2 regions of the Rossellomorea sp. ABR4_012 genome follow, and region 2 is predicted to be linked to the other one. Evidence: riboswitches for the same ligand, from Rfam matches in the RefSeq annotation. Region 2 holds a riboswitch; the other holds the start of a gene.
What was found. A riboswitch is a leader RNA that binds a small molecule or an ion and turns the genes downstream of it on or off. The one in region 2 is predicted to bind cyclic di-GMP.
Positions count from the first base shown of each region.

Region 1 (8,120 bases), 220 kb from region 2:
TCCCCTGCCCGGAAGTAACTTTTCTTTTTCTTCGTTACGTGAAAACTTATCTTGCTGGAAGCAAAGTCATTTCGGTTCCAACTCTTTTCTTTCCTATCAATTGTTGCTGCATTTCCATCACTGTTTCTCGTACTTCCTTGTCTCTGCTCTTTCATTCTTTTCTCCACCCTTCCTCCTTTTACAACAACAAATGACAATATTTTACTTTTTTATCATACTACTGATTAACGGAATTTGGTACAGTTAATTTTTTTAACAACAAATTGAAAAGTACATTAACTTTTCAATTCGTCGAATAATCCAGATACCGAAGTTAAAAAGATTATCTTGAAGGAAAAAGGGATAGTCGGTGAAACGTATGGAATTGGAATTACACGAAGAATTACAGCGGTACCGAAAAGAAGTACTCGATTTGTCTCAGGGAGAAGCTGCAGAGCGGCTGAACATCGGATCAAGCAGTCTGTCGAATTATGAACGCGGCAAGAGGGAAATACCTTCAAAGATGCTGCGCAGATTTAAAGAAGTGTATAAAATCCCTACGGAAGAAATGAACCGGATCATTTATGGAGAAAAAGCAGATGGGTACACCCCTGACCCCATGGTCTTGAGGGAATCATTCGAAGATGAGGAAACAGCTGCAATCATCCAAATGCTGAATGATCACCCTAAATTAAAGCGCACATTAGCTTCTCTCACCTATCAAACAGAAAAGCGAAAAGAAAAATTCGCCAGCCAGGCAAGCTCCCTCTACAACTACGCTCAGGATTGGTGATGAATTGTAGGGACGGGCCTTTAGCTCGCTAAAGGCCCGTCCCTCGTTACTTTAACGTGAAAAAGCACTCTAAAACAATTTGTTTTAGAGTGCTTTTTCATTTTGTAATGTATATTCACTTTGAAGTTCTTGTTTTAGCCAATTTAACATTTTATTTGCATCCATGTTTCCCTGCTGTCCTTTGTCGAATGCTTTTTGCATGACAGAGAGAACATGCTGCTCTTTGCTGACTTTCTTGCTCAAAAAGACAACCTCCTACAATTAAAAACAGTTTCTACTACTTTATTACACTAGTTGTCGAAAGTTCAAACATCAATTAATAGATATATTACCAGATTTATACACATAACAAAAGGAATACTTTTAAGAATAATGACTTTTTTCCTATTTTTATCTTTTATGTTTATTCCGATATAGAGGAGGGAAAATGATACACTATATTGTAAGGTTCTGACTAAAGGCAAAATCATCGAAAGGTGATGACGCAAAGCTATAGGGGCTATCCAACGCCAGCCAGCTACCAAAACCAAGGAGTGATAAATTTGTCGTTTTTAACACCAGAAGAGATAATGATTAAAAAGAAAAAAAGAAAAATTATGATGTACATAGGAATTTTCACCGTAACTGGTATCGTAATAGCAGGAACCACACTTCTCACATATGGTTTCTAAAAAAGGCGTCTTTTGACGCTTTTTTTTATTGGTTTCTTCTATTATTCTACAATATATGGAAAAGTTCTCGTTTTTTCGATAGAATATTAGATGCAGCCTATACTACTTGGAGGAAACCGCTATGCTAAAAGAAATAAATATATTTAAGGGACTAAAAAGCCCTTCTTTCTTTTTCTATGACCTGTCAACCACGGAAAATCCAAAGGGGTACCTAAAGAACATATTTCGTATGATTCTGTTATCCGCCTTAACTTTTGGTTTGATTTCCTCTTTCGGTATAGGAATGGATCCACTTTCAAAAGAGTTGAACAAACTTACCCCTGCTTTACTTGAATTAGAGAAGTTCCTGTTTTTCGCAGGAAGGATCCTTAACGGGATATTCTATTCCATCATTATTATATTTATTCCAAGTATCATTTTCTGGACGATTTCCGAGAAAGGTGAATACCGAAAACTCGTCATTGTTCAAGGATTAGTACTGCTTATCTTATTACTTGAGAGATTGACCTACATCCCATTATCTCTATTCTTCTCACTGGATTGGTTTTCGTCTCCACTATCACTCGGAGTCATCGCCCAGTACATAACAGCGAAACCTTGGGTCATTTATTTCTTAGGCAGCTTTTCCTTATTTAAAATCTGGATTTTCTACATCCAATACAAAGGGCTTAAACGTCTTACCGAACAAAAAAACTGGCTGATTTGGACAGTCATCTTACTAACGAATCTATTCTTCTGGGCCATCACTGCATTTTTAGCCTATATCGATTTTTCAACATTAATTTAACGTCTAAAGGCTGGGATCATTTATGAATAAACGAAAACTATTATACACCGGTCTCTCTTTGTCTCTCCTATTTGTAGGGACGAATGCTTATCTAATTGAAAAAGCAAAGAGCAAAGTCGACCGGGAAGTCCGGATTGAAGAGTGGGACGCATTCGATAAAGACGACTTACAAAAAGAGCTCTCTAAATCCGGTGTCGCCACATCTGCAGAAGAAACCTACCTTTATTTCAACGATGAATTCGGCTCCTTCAAGAAGTTCCTCGTTAAAGAAGGCGACGAAGTGAAATCAGGAACGCCTCTATATGAGTACGAAGTCACTGATTTTACAGGGCAGAAAGACGTCCTCGAATCAGAAGTCGACCAGCTCGAAGATGAAATCGACAGCATCGAAGACAATATCTCGGATTTGGAACGGCTCGAGAACTCACTCCCTTCTTCTTATGATGAAGAGGAGATGCCGCTCGAAGCAAGTGCCCTTGAAACAGAATATGACATTAAGAAGGAAATCGCCTCTCGGGAACTTGAAATTGACCGACTGGAAAATCAAATCGACAGCCTAGAGCGTCAAATTTCAGACCTTCAATCATATGAAACGACACTGACAGTCGAAAGCAGCGGGGATGGTATCGTCAAAAACCTTTCCCACTCTGTCCAGAATCCATTGATCACAATCGCTTCTGAAGCTACGGTGATTACGACTGACTTAACGGAAAAAGAAATCATGGACGTTGAAGAAAACATGAACGCAAAAGTACAGTCCGAAGTAGAGAAGAAAACTCAAAAAGGGATTGTTACTGATGTCTCTTCCCTTCCTAAAAGAGATCCTCACATAGAAACGGACAGCATGTATCCGATAAAAATTCAGCTTGAGGACGAAGACAACAAACTGCTGCCTGGCCACCATGTACTAGTGTCAGTGATCACCGATGAAGTAAAGAACACTCTGGTCGTACCGGTGACGGCTGTTGAAAAATCAGGCTCAAAAAAACATGTCTGGGTGCTGACGGATAAAGGTGTAGTGAAAAAGAAAACCGTTGAAACCGGACTGCAGGTAGACGGCAAGGTGCAAATCAAATCCGGCGTAAAAGCCGGCGAATATTTCATCGTAAACCCTGATGAAATCCCTGCTTTGAGAAATGGCGCTTCATTCATTACCGCTCTCGATTGGGATAAAATCAAGTTGAGAGATTTGAAGAAAATGGACCGGCCGACTGTTTTGGAAAATCTGTTGTTAGGAATATTAGAAAGAAAATAATGTTTCGAGGAGACCCGCCCTGATTTGGAGCGGGTCTCTTTTATACATAGTCTCTTTATGAGTGTTGATACTAAGTGTATCTGACACTCATTTAAAGGAGACGATTCCATGAAAACCTTCAAATCTGCACTCATTGTCATCATCCTTCTGTCCCTGCTTGCATTCTCTTTCCCTTCCACCTGCGGATTTGCCGCCACCCCTCCCAAGAAAAATGTCATCTTCATGATCATGGACGGCACAAATTCCGATATCGTCACACTTTCAAGATGGTATAAAGGTTCCGGACTCAACCTTGATAAAATCCTTGTCGGAGGCGTACGAACCTATTCCGGGGAATCTGCCATCACGGATTCTGCGGCTGCAGGAACCGCAATGTCGATCGGGGAGAAAACAAAGGCGGACTATATCGGCATGAACGCTGACGGTAAACCGGTTCTGACCGTGTTGGAGGCAGCCAAGCTGTCCGGCTATGCAGGGGGAATCGTGGCGACCTCCCCTGTTCAGCACGCAACTCCTGCTGCCTTCACTGCCCATGTGCTGAACCGCGATGAATTCGGGGACATCGGTGAACAGCAGGTCTACCAGAACCTCGACGTCATCCTCGGCGGCGGTGCTGCCTGGCTCAAACCAAAATCCAAAAACTCAGTCAAAAATGACGACGGCATGCTCAAAACCAAACAAATCTCCCGCGAAGACGGCGAAAACCTTGTTACTAAGATAAAATCCAACCCCCTTTACTCCTTCACCGCAACGAGGGACGGGCTTTCAAAAAGTCTTGGAGCCGATAAGCTGTGGGGGGCGTTTGCCGAGGAGGATCTGGCTTATGATTTTGACCGAAAGGCGCTGAAGCCGGATGAACCGACGCTTGCTGAGATGACGAAGGCGGCAATTGAACGATTATCAGTTAATGAGAAAGGTTTTTTTCTGATGGTGGAAGGCAGCAAGGTGGATTGGGCGGCGCATAAGAATGATCCTGTCGGGATGATCAGTGAGGTGTTGAGCTTTGACCTGGCCGTAGGTGAAGCGTTGGAATATGCGGAGCGAGATGGAAATACCATGGTCGTTGCGGTTACGGATCACGGGAACAGCGGGTTGACCCTTGGTAATCGAGATACTGATAAAACGTATAAGAATCAGCCTATTGAAACATTCATAGAACCGTTGAAAAAAGCCGAATTTACGGTGAAGGGTGCTACTTCCCAATTGAAGGATGACCATTCGAATTTGAAAGATGTGCTGCAGTCTTACGGGCTGTCTGGATTGAGCAAGAAAGAATACTGTTTGATGAAAGAAGCTAAAGATGTCGAGGACTTGGAGAATGAAATGGTCAAGCTGCTGGCGAAGCGAGCGAATATAGGGTTCTCCACTCATGGCCATACTGGTGAGGATGTGTTTCTTTATGGATATGGACCCGGTAAGCCTGCGGGATTGATTGAAAATACAGAACTGCCAAAGGTGTTTGCCCGCTATCTTGGTTTTTCTTTAGACAGTTTTTCAGATTGGTATGTGGACGGGAAGAGATTTTTTAAGAAGAAAGGATACAAGGTTCTGATTGATAAGCGGGATACAAAGAATCCTGAACTTGTCGTTAACCGCGGTGAAGAGGAGCTTCGTTTTCCTGAGAATAAGAATTATTATATGAGGGATGGTGAGGCAGTGGAGTTGAAGAGTGTGAATGTTCATAGCGGCGGGACTTTTTATATTCATTTGGAGGAGTAGGTTTTGGCGGTGGCTGGGCTTCGTTTGTTGTGGTGCCATGGTGTGTGCCAGGCACAGATGAGGTGATTTGTGCCTGGCACAATATGTTGGTTTTGTACCAGGTACAAAAGTTCGATCTGTTCCTGGTACAATTCTAGGGTGGTGTACCTGGTACATCCCCCATTATTTGTACTAGGCACCAAAATAAAGGCAGTCTCACACCCTCTCCCACTCCCAACCCTTCGACATTTCCCGAGAAATATCTCCCCCATCCTTCCCCAACTTCCGCACTTTTCCCTCTTATATTCCATTTGCTACCCGATATACGTTATAATAAAAGAATGCGATTTTATAGATGGGAGAGATTGTTCGATGGCGATTCGAATTGAAGAATTGAAGGATAAATTAATTCCGATGAGTCGGGCGATACAGGGCGAGCTGAACCCGGGTACCGACGAAGGAAGAAATATTGTCTCAAAAGGGCTTCTTTTGTTTCGTCAGAACCTGGTGTCGAACGTAAAGGTCCGTGATGAGGAAGCAAGCGCAGACGTTCAGGATGTGACGCCTGTTTCGGTGCGCCTGGACCTTCAGTTTCCATTGTTAAGCAAATGCTCATGTCCATACTCCGGCTGGTGCCGCCACCAGATGGCCGTTTTTTTCATGATTTACAACAAAGTGGCCAGAGTCAGCGAATGGATCCAGGACTGGCGCAGCCAGGAAAGCTCTCCCGCTTCGGTAACAGATGATAAGTCTTCACTGGATGAATTATTGAAGAAACACTGCAATTCCGGTGCCCTTCGTAAAGCCAGTGACTTACTACAAGAACGGAAAACACGTGGAAATACACCAGATGAATGGTGGCAGTTTTTCGAGACGCTTTTACAAAGAGAAGACCTGCAGCTCCTCGAAAGACAGCCCTATTTAATGGATGTAATCATCCAGAACATCTACAAACGGTTTAACAAAGAAGCCCCATTCGAACGTGAATGGAAGCCTCTTTATCAGCTATTCGCAACCTTCTTCTTGACGCTGAAAGTCGATCTATTTTTACAAAGAAGGGACATCGCGTTGAACCGTGAGCAGTATGCTCTGTTCGATTTTCTGCTGGATGAAATGGAGGATGCGGTCGAGAAGCTTTCGGTGCATGCGATGCCGTTCAGCTTCGATCCGTTCATTGCCTTCTTAAAAGAAAAGTCTGCCGAGATGAGTGAGGATCCTAAACACAGCACTGAAATCAAAGCCGAGGTGTATCGGTTCATCTGGTATTACCTTTTTAAGCAAAAAGCATGGCGCCGTGATGAAGTTAAACGGTTGGAAGCTAATGAAACGCAGGACGATCCGTTCATAAAGATTGCCCTTCTCCATCAATATCTGCTGCTTGAAGAGATGGAAAAGGCAGAGGAAACCATGGAAAGGATCGGGACTGAACTCGTCGCTTATTCTGAGTTCTGGCTGGTGAAATTCGTTCTTTCAAAACGATATGAAGGGCTGCTGCTTCTTTTAAAGGCGATTTTAGTAAGACTCCCTTCATACATCGAAGAAAAGGGTCATTATGAAGCTTCAAGTTTTGTACGCTGGTTCGTCCGCAAGCTTCCGACTGAATGGCTGATGGAACGGGATCCTGCGTTCTTAAGAGAGCTGCTGCTGTCCATGCTTCCTTTCAGCTATTACAGCTACAGTGAATTTCTGCTTAACACAAAATCCTACCGCGAGTGGGTGGAGCTGCAGAAATACATGGGCTACTCGGTCTCCGAGATGGAGAATATTGGCCTTAGACAGGTATATAAAGAGTCCCCAGAGCTTGCATTGCCAGTTTATTATAACGGTGTGATTGATATGATTGAGCAGAAAAACCGCGACAGCTACAAGTATGCTGTCCGCTATATGAAGAAGATCCGGACGATTTATAAGAAGCTGAAGCAAACAGATAAATGGGATACTTATTTAGAGTACACCTTAGAAAAATATAAGCGATTACGTGCGTTTCAAGAAGAATGCAGAAAGGGTAAGTTGATTGATGCTTAAACTGTCTTCCGTGAAAATCAATGTAGACGCAACTAAATATGGAGACCGCTTCTTTCTGACTGCGGAAAACGGTGATGGAGATCTGCTGCAGCCTTCAGAGTGGAAAAGCCAGCTGTTTCTTTGGCATGAAGATACCCATTACGGGACGCTTCTTAATGATGTGATTGTGAACGAGGGGATCGTCGTATCCCAGTGGCAGCTCCTCACCCTGCTTGCACAGGAGCATTTCAGCGGAATGGTGGATTGGGACTGGGACGAAACGGGTCAGGCGTGCAACGCCATCGCCCCCGTCCTTTATGAAGCAATCGAAGACGGACGCTGGCTCCCCCGCTTCGATGAATGGCAGGAATCTGGGCTGCAGTTCCATATTCCCGATGAAGTTTGGGAAAACTTCAATGAAGATTTCTGGCATCAGGACCTCCCTGAAGGCCCGTCCCTCGCCGCTTTAACGCAGCAGTGGTTTGAAGGGTCGTTGAATGAGGCGATGGCTGCCGGTGGTTCCGATGCGATGAAAAGGATACAGAAGCTGAAGGAGAGTACGCTGACTTCGGAGGAGCTGCATGCTTATTTTGACGAGAAACGATGGAGTGAGTGGATTCGCGGTGAGGAGGATGACGAGCTTCCGTTTTCGATCGGGCTTCGGATATCAGAGCCGCTGGATGAGGATGAAACGTGGCAGCTTGAGACGATTTTGCGCGACCGCAAAAAAGAAAAGCGTGTGATATCGTTGGCGGAAGATACTGTTCCGGCTGCTTGGAAACCGCATCTTCCCCAAGTACGGGAAGAGCAGGAGCGCTGGCTGAAGATGATACCGATGCTGCGTGACAGCGACGGGGCGCTGACCAATTCCCTCAGCGAGCACGACGCATGGGATTTCTTGTCTGTTTTGAGTGAAAAGCTGATCGATCTTGA
Region 1 covers NZ_JBSWVK010000001.1:604,633-612,752, reverse strand. The annotation lists gene ACXAFV_RS03160 (hypothetical protein) at 1-155, opposite strand, end outside; gene ACXAFV_RS03155 (helix-turn-helix domain-containing protein) at 359-772, shown strand; gene ACXAFV_RS03150 (YwzD family small protein) at 857-1,015, opposite strand; cyclic di-GMP riboswitch class I at 1,222-1,297, shown strand; gene ACXAFV_RS03145 (hypothetical protein) at 1,565-2,230, shown strand; gene ACXAFV_RS03140 (efflux RND transporter periplasmic adaptor subunit) at 2,253-3,485, shown strand; gene ACXAFV_RS03135 (alkaline phosphatase) at 3,594-5,204, shown strand; gene ACXAFV_RS03130 (SWIM zinc finger family protein) at 5,556-7,208, shown strand; gene ACXAFV_RS03125 (DEAD/DEAH box helicase) at 7,201-8,120, shown strand, end outside.
Region 1: it holds a riboswitch for cyclic di-GMP, as region 2 does, so the genes downstream of both, ACXAFV_RS03145 (hypothetical protein) here and ACXAFV_RS04090 (beta-ketoacyl synthase N-terminal-like domain-containing protein) in region 2, are expected to answer to the same signal.

Region 2 (8,120 bases):
GGTGGGCTAAATAAATGGCCATTGATAAGGTACCTATTTTAGTGAGGGTATTATTCAGCCAATTGATTTTTGTCACAGTTTCCCCAATCCCAATGATAAATAAGGTGATGATTGGAATGTTGATCATATTGGTTGCTCTATTGGATGCTATTGCCCCCACTGTCTTATATTCCCATACAGCTGCCAGCGTGATCAGAATGACAGCTATTCCTAATAAGCCTTTATATTTTCTTGAGAACGATGCTAGCGGCTCCCAATAATATGCAAGGAACCCTCCAAAGATAAAGAAGAACATCCAATGTGGCAGAAAAGCTCGCTGTCCAAGGATTTCTCCAATGATTCCATCAAATTGCCCTGGTGTGAAAAGTTTTAAAAAATATAAGTTAATAAGGATAGAACACGCTAACAAAATAATCCAGTTCTTTTTAGAACGGATTAATTGCAAGAGTGGGAATAGCAGATAAAATTGAAAGACTATCGACATAAAGTATAAATGGTAAAAGGAATTCCCGGATAAGAAGTTCATTAGAAAGCGTTTTTCACCGACGTCAAAGGGATTTACACCTTCAACTGCATACATAAAACCTAAATAAAATATACTCCAAAATAAAAAAGGGAATCCGATTTTGGTAAATCTGCTAGTGGAAAACCTCTTAATATCAAAACCTCTGAAGCGAACTTGATAAAATAATAGAAACCCACTGATAAGTGCAAAAATAGGGGTTCCGAAGCGGCTTATCTGATTGATGAAATAAGTGAAATCATTGAACTGCTGCCCCTGTTGATAATAATAAGTAGCCGAGACATGAACAAAGACCACTAATAGACAAGCAATTGCTCTTAATATATGAATTTCAGCTATATGGCTGCGTTTTTTAGTCATTTTTGTCACATCCTTGGTGTAGTAAACTGAATTCCTCCTACATCTTATATGAAAAATTTAGTGAGTTCTCGTTTGTAATCTTACTTTAATGCAATAGTTGAATGGAGATAATATAAGAACCATAATCTATTAATTGTGGAAATTTTAAGGTTATCTCTCATACTTAAGGCTCGTACCCCCATAAGAATTATTCTGTTAAGCTCAAGTTAAATGACTTCTATATATCTCGTAAAAAGGTTTTGGAGAAAAAAGAAAAGGGAATAAAAAAGTAACAATTCGACGTATTAAGCTAAATGTTCTTATAAATTCCACCATGAAAATGACAATTTTCTTATAATAAACGGTTTATAATTGGACATATACGTTCTTCAGGTAACAAATTAAGTAGAATGGGGTGCTAGAGTTGTGAGAAATGAAAACGATTTCAGTTCCGGTTTGTATTGGGGCACTCTTATAAGTATTCCGTTGTGGCTTTCTTTTTTTGGCTGGGTAAAGATTGTTAAGGCATTTTTATAAAAAGCATTGTGACTTAGTAGTTAAATATTTTGAAGGGGTGACATAGAGTGAAAATTCTTTAAGTCACCCCTTTTGTGTAAAGAAACTAATATATTGTCGTAACTTTTAGAACCGTATCCTACATATATTTACAAATAATGTAATATATCTACTGTATCATGTCTGTATAGGTTATACGGATGGGGGATGAGAATGAAGAATGTATTGTTAATCTGTCTTTTTATCATCACGGTACACACATTGACAGCAGGTAAATTACATTGGGATAAGAGAGTAGGGGCGGTTCAGACAGACTCTGCTGCATCAACCGGGTTGAATGATCAAGAAAGGGAAAATGAGCAAGTTTCAGTTGAAAAAGTAGTAGATAGGGATAAACTAATGAAGTTAGATAGAGTGAATTACCTGCCGCCTGAACTTCAACAAAAATTCAGAGAAAAAACTAGCAGTAATGATCAACCCGTCTATCTGATGATTTTGGGGTCCTCCTCTACCTCGCAAAAGGTAGGTGCATGGGCAAAACAGCTGGAAAGTAAGCTGCATGAAATTTATGGAAAGTCGCTTGTAGAGGTTTCAATAAAAGAAATTGCTAACAAAACCTCTGATCAGGTAATCAACGAGAACATACATAAAGACTTGGCGGATCAGACCCCAGACATTCTGCTATTGGAACCATTTTTACTGTATGATAATGGAGAAATAAGTATATCGAACCGCTTAAAAAACCTTTCAACAATTATAGAAGTTTTTAAGGAACATAACCCTAACATCACAGTGATGATTCAACCTGCTAACCCTATTCATGGAGCCCGTCATTATCCAAATGAAGAACAAGATTTAGAAGACTATGCGATACAAAATAAATATATCTACTTGAATCATTGGGAGGCATGGCCGGATTATAACGATAAGGAAATAAAAGATTATCTAACGAATGAAAACTTACCGAATGATAAAGGAAATGGGGTTTGGGCAAAATACTTAATTGATTATTTTGTGAGAATGTAAAAGATAGCTTTAATCTGTGAAATATTCTTTTAAGAATATACAATTTATTTTTATGATTTTTATGATACTATCTAAAAGTAGTAAAATTGAATCATTCATAACTGTAGTTTATAGTTATATAGTATGTTATTGAAACTATTTAAAAACCATTCATAATTCGTACGATAATGGCAAAATCATTGAAAAATGATGACGCAAAACTATAGGGGCTAATGTCTATGACTATGCCAGCCAGCTTCCGAAAACGGACTCCTGCGATTTATGAAACAGAGGAGGAACATTATGAAGTTGAAAAAAGTATTGTCTCAATTTAAATTTTGGTGGCATTCTATAAGAGTGCACTACCATCAAGCATTATTTGATAGTTGTCTGGATTGCCGTCTCAAAAAGAAAATTCAACAAAAGATCATGTATCATGAAATGAAACTGAATAACTATTAGTTTATGGAAAGGCTCATAATGGGCCTTTTTTTTATTTTCTGCTCTACTGATATTTATGTAGTGTGTTTTTTGTCGAATTAACATAGATTATGTCTAATGATTTCCTTTATAATAATTGGTAACGGAAGAAATTATCGGTATGACCTACTATCATAAGGATGGATTCTATTGGACAGAATTGTAATTACCGGCTATGGGATAAAGGCTCCAGGCGCTTTAACTAAACATGATTTTCGCAGCGTGCTGGAGAATGGGATCTGTACCCAGTCTGTACTCAAAAGTAACAATGCTACGCACTCTAGTGTGATTTCGGGAATCATAGAAAACGATTTTACGATTATTAATGAAAAAAATTATAAGCGTTATCCCCGTTCGATCAGGCTGGCCCTGGCTGCTGCCGATGACGCAGTATCAATGGCTCAACTATCATGTGACCCTTATCAGGTGGCTGTCATCATGGGGACTTCTGCGGGGGCGATCCTAGAAATTGAGCAGTATGCATCCGTGGCCCTTGACTTGAAAAAGTATCCGATTCACGGGGTATCCATTGTTGATAACCATACCCTTTCATCTGCAATCGCGGCACATATAGGACTTAGAGGACCTGCTTTCACCATTACTACGGGGTGTACAGCCAGCTTGGATGCCGTGGTTTTGGCCAAATTATTATTAGAGTCCGGCCAAGTGAATGCTTGTATCATAGGGGGGACAGACGCACCTCTTGGACAGTGGAGTATTAACGGTTTCATCAAAACAAGAGCCATTGCTTCAAATGTCTCGGTCGAAAAGACTGGTGTCCCTTTTTCGACCGATCACCAAGGGTTCGTCCTTTCGGAAGGGGCAGGGGTTCTCGTTCTGGAACGTGAAGAGGATGCTATGAAGCAGGGGAAGAAAATCTATGGAAGCATAGAGCGTGTGTTATCAAGGAATGAGGGAACACCTATCCTAAAAACGGATGAATCAGGACAGGAAATGCTTTCTTTATACAAGGAGGTCATCAGGGACAAAGTCCCTTCTTATGTGAACAGTCAGTCTTTAGGCCTGCAGACAAATGACCGGATTGAAGGGTATATTCATAGAGAGTTATTCGGGAATATGGTGCCTCTGACCTCAATAAAGGGAATGACCGGTCACTCATTTGCTGCCATGGGCGCAATGCAAATCATCTCAGCTCTCCTTTCAATTGAGTATGGATTTATACCCCCGACTATCAAAACATCAGGGAAGGGATACGAGGATTTGCCCATTGTTTATAAAACCCGGTTTCAGCCAATCGAATCCGTGAGCATCACCACTCATGGTAACAGCGGGAATAATGCTTGTATTGTTATTGGGAAACCCTGAAACCGATTAAAAAGGAACAACTACTTGAATGAGGGGGGATCATCTTATGTTTTTTCTGTTTTTACTATTAGTTGCACTTATCCCTCTGGTTATCGGCATTTCAATTCTTAAAATGTTCAAGGGAAATAAGCTGTCAAAGGCACTATTTTTATTTTTACTATTGGCAACGTTATGGCAGATAGATGTATCAGTGTTGTTTGCTCATCATGTTTTAACCCAGCAAGCCATTGATTTTCTGTTTAGGCTATTTAGGATCGGTTCCATCATGTTATCTCCTACTCTATTCTTTGTGGCATTTATCATTTACCAGGAAGAGCTTGCGAACTTCCAAAACAGTAAATGGAATTACCTGATGAATAAAAAGGTGGTCATCTTCTATTACATCTGCAGTTTTGCCGTGTATTTAATAGGCTGGAGCCATAAAGGGATTCATTCTTATAGATTGATAGAGCCAGCGCATGCCCCTTCTTTTTATTTTCCTGTATATGGGAGTCTATCATGGGTATTTCATGCCAATGTCCTTCTATTTATCATCAGTATTGTCGTATGTATAAGGATTTGCACTCGAATTGGTCATTCTGCTTTGCAATCGTTTTTATTCTATTTTATTCTCTCGACCGCATTAGGATATGCCATCGGAATACTGAACATGCTTCCTTATGCCATGCTGCTTCCCAGTGCAGTGTCGGTTCTTATATTCGCTATTTCCATTCTGATTCTATCTAATAAGATGCATCTTCGTATGGTCAACGATGTGAACAGTCAACTCGACCAGAACAGGGAGTTTTTAAGCAAGGTAATCGACCTTAACCCCAACTATATTTATGCGAAAGATCAATACGGCCGATACACTCTGGTGAACGAATCTTTTGCCACACTATATGGGTTGGAGAAGCGTGAAATAATAGGGAAAACCGATTTCGACGTTCATGTGAATAAGGAAAGAGCTTTTGAAATTTATCAGATTGATCAAGCAGTACTTGCTGATGAGAAAGAGATTACTGCACTTGAAGAGATCTTTATTGATCGTTTCGGGAAAGAGAGATGGCTGCAAAGTTCAAAGATTCCCATTAAAACAAAAGATTCCACTATTCTTCTGGGTGTCTCAACCGATATCACTGAGCATAAACAGCATGAAAAAGAGCTTAACCACCAAGCGAATCACGACGTACTGACCGGACTTCCCAACAGGAGGATGTTAAATGAAAATTTAACGAACATCTTAAAGCCTGCTGACAGTAAAGCTGCTTTGATGCTTATTGACCTAGATCGATTCAAATATATCAATGACACGCTGGGACATGATGTCGGAGACTTACTTTTAATTGAAGTCTCTAAACGTCTTAAACAGTTCCTTGGTGACAGAGGACTTGCAAACGCAAATGTTTACAGGCTTGGAGGGGATGAATTTACCTTATTATTTCCATATCGTCACCCTGAAGAAGTAACGGATATTGCGAAGAGTCTACTTGAACAATTTAATAGAGAATTCAGTCTAGGAGAGCAGGAATTTTTTATTTCGCCAAGCATAGGAATCAGTACTTATCCTGAAGATGGATGTGATGCAAAGACATTAATGAAAAATGCTGACACAGCCATGTACTATGTGAAGGAAAGAGAAAAAAATGGGTTTCAACTATTCACGAAAGAAATGAATCGCGATTTCTTTCGGAAAATGATGATTGAAAAAGAACTTCGTACGGCTTTGGAGCAAGGTGAATTCGAACTTCATTACCAGCCATCAATGGATATACATACAAGGAAGATTTGTGGAATGGAAGCGCTTATCCGCTGGAACAATAAGAACCTGGGTCATGTTTCACCTGCTGAGTTCATTCCGATTGCAGAAGAGACAGGTATGATTATCAGGATAGGGGAATGGGTACTCAGGACAGCCTGCGAGCAGAATATATGCTGGCAGAATGCGGAGTATCCACCTATGAAAATCGGAATCAACATTTCAATCAGACAGCTCCTGGATAAAAATTTCGTCCACAAAGCTGCTGCCATCATTAAGGAATCAGGCCTTTTGCCGACTTATATTGATTTAGAAATAACAGAAAGTATTGCCATGTATGACCCGACTCTGATGATCAATAAACTGAAAGAATTAAAGGAAATCGGAGTCAGCATTTCAATGGATGATTTCGGGACTGGCTACTCCTCCTTAAGTTATCTCAAGAAGTATCCGCTCGATACGTTGAAAATTGATCGAAGCTTTGTCAGCGGCATCACTTCCCATGAAGATAATAAAGCCATTGTGAACAGTATTATCTCCATGGCAAAGCACCTTGGCTTACATGTGACTGCCGAAGGTGTGGAGGACGAAGGGGAAATTCGTTTTCTGGAAGATAGCCAATGTGACACCATTCAAGGGTATGTAATTAGCAGGCCGTTATGCGGTCAGGAGTTTGAGCGTAAATTCCTTGCGGGAACAGTGGGATAGAAAGGAAAATGTAAGCATGAAGAATCGTTTCTTCATGCTTTTTCTCATTAGTAGATGGTATGTCGCTGTAATATCTTGTCAAAAATAGTCACAAGGAAGTGATTGTTTTGTTGCTCAGGATGGTTGCAACATGCTATTTTATTGTTATTTTTATCTTTACTTGTACAGAGAATTTAACCAAGTTTTATAGAGAAAGAATTCCTCATTTTAAATGGAATCCCAATCCGGATTATTCAACTTTTTTCGATTTCACCTCTTATCCTTTTACCAGTCGAGCTTACATTTCTCAAAAAACTGGGCATGTACTCGCATTCTTTTTACTGGCTTTGACTATTTATGGAGTGGTCCGGGTTGGAGTGACCTTGCTTATATCATTTTCATACGCACTCTTTACCGAGACTGCTCAGTTGTTTTTTCATCGAACCGGCTGCCTGGTGGATGTGGGGTATGATATGGCGGGGGTTTTTGTTTTTATGGTGGTGTTGTTCCTTATGAATGCTATTGGGGAGTTTATTCATTCTGAGCAATTCGATGTACGTTGAAAAAATGAGAACAGGTACTTTTGGTATGGAGTGCCTGTTTTTGTATTTGGTTAGAAAACAAAATATTACTAATATATTAAAATATTACAGTTATTTTACATATAAATTCTCCAGAAGGGATAGGTGTTCTGTATAAAGAATTCAGAATATAGGAACTTATGTCTATGTTCTAATTATTTTAAGGGGGAATTAGTTTGAGAAAGAAAAGAAAAGCTGCGTCCGCAGCACTAGCTACACTGCTGGGTCTTAGTACATTAGCAGTGGGTCCAGCTATGTCAACTGCTCAGACGGTTGATGTGAAGAATGTACTTAGCGAGGTGGCAGATAAAGGTCATGCGGGTCACAGCCACCATGGTGGATCTCCATTCGACTTGGGGATTGCCAATGATGAGCGTTTGATTGAGATGTTGAAAAAAGAAGGGAAGATTGCAAAGAATGCAACTCCAGCTGAAGCGGAGAAGGCACTGGCTAAGTTTTTGAATAAGAAGGCTGAAAGTGCAAAGAAAGAAGCAGGGGAACTTGAAGATGAAGCAGCTGCTAATAAGGCCAAGCTTCAAGGGGAAATGAAAAACAATGGTTTGAAATCCGGAAAAGGAAATAAGCTGGGCCAAGCGAAGAAGAATTCTCCTGATTCAGTGAAAGAAGAAACTTATGATGGAGAAATGCGAACGGATAAAGTCCTTGTTCTTCTGATTGATTATCCGGATAAGCCCCATAACGACATGACTGCCGATGAAACGGATATGTATTACGAAGGTGAAGAGGCTTACTCAAGCCAGCACTATCAAGATATGCTGTTCGGTACTGGCGGATGGACAGGACCTGATGGGAAAAACTATGTATCTATGAAACAGTATTATGAGCAGCAATCAGGTGGAAGTTACTCTGTTGAAGGGGAAGTTGCTGGATGGTATACAGCGAGCAAACCTGCAGCTGCATATGG
Region 2 covers NZ_JBSWVK010000001.1:822,815-830,934, forward strand. The annotation lists gene ACXAFV_RS04080 (acyltransferase) at 1-883, opposite strand, end outside; gene ACXAFV_RS04085 (SGNH/GDSL hydrolase family protein) at 1,592-2,404, shown strand; cyclic di-GMP riboswitch class I at 2,564-2,647, shown strand; gene ACXAFV_RS04090 (beta-ketoacyl synthase N-terminal-like domain-containing protein) at 3,014-4,189, shown strand; gene ACXAFV_RS04095 (putative bifunctional diguanylate cyclase/phosphodiesterase) at 4,236-6,635, shown strand; gene ACXAFV_RS04100 (VanZ family protein) at 6,743-7,177, shown strand; gene ACXAFV_RS04105 (immune inhibitor A domain-containing protein) at 7,372-8,120, shown strand, end outside.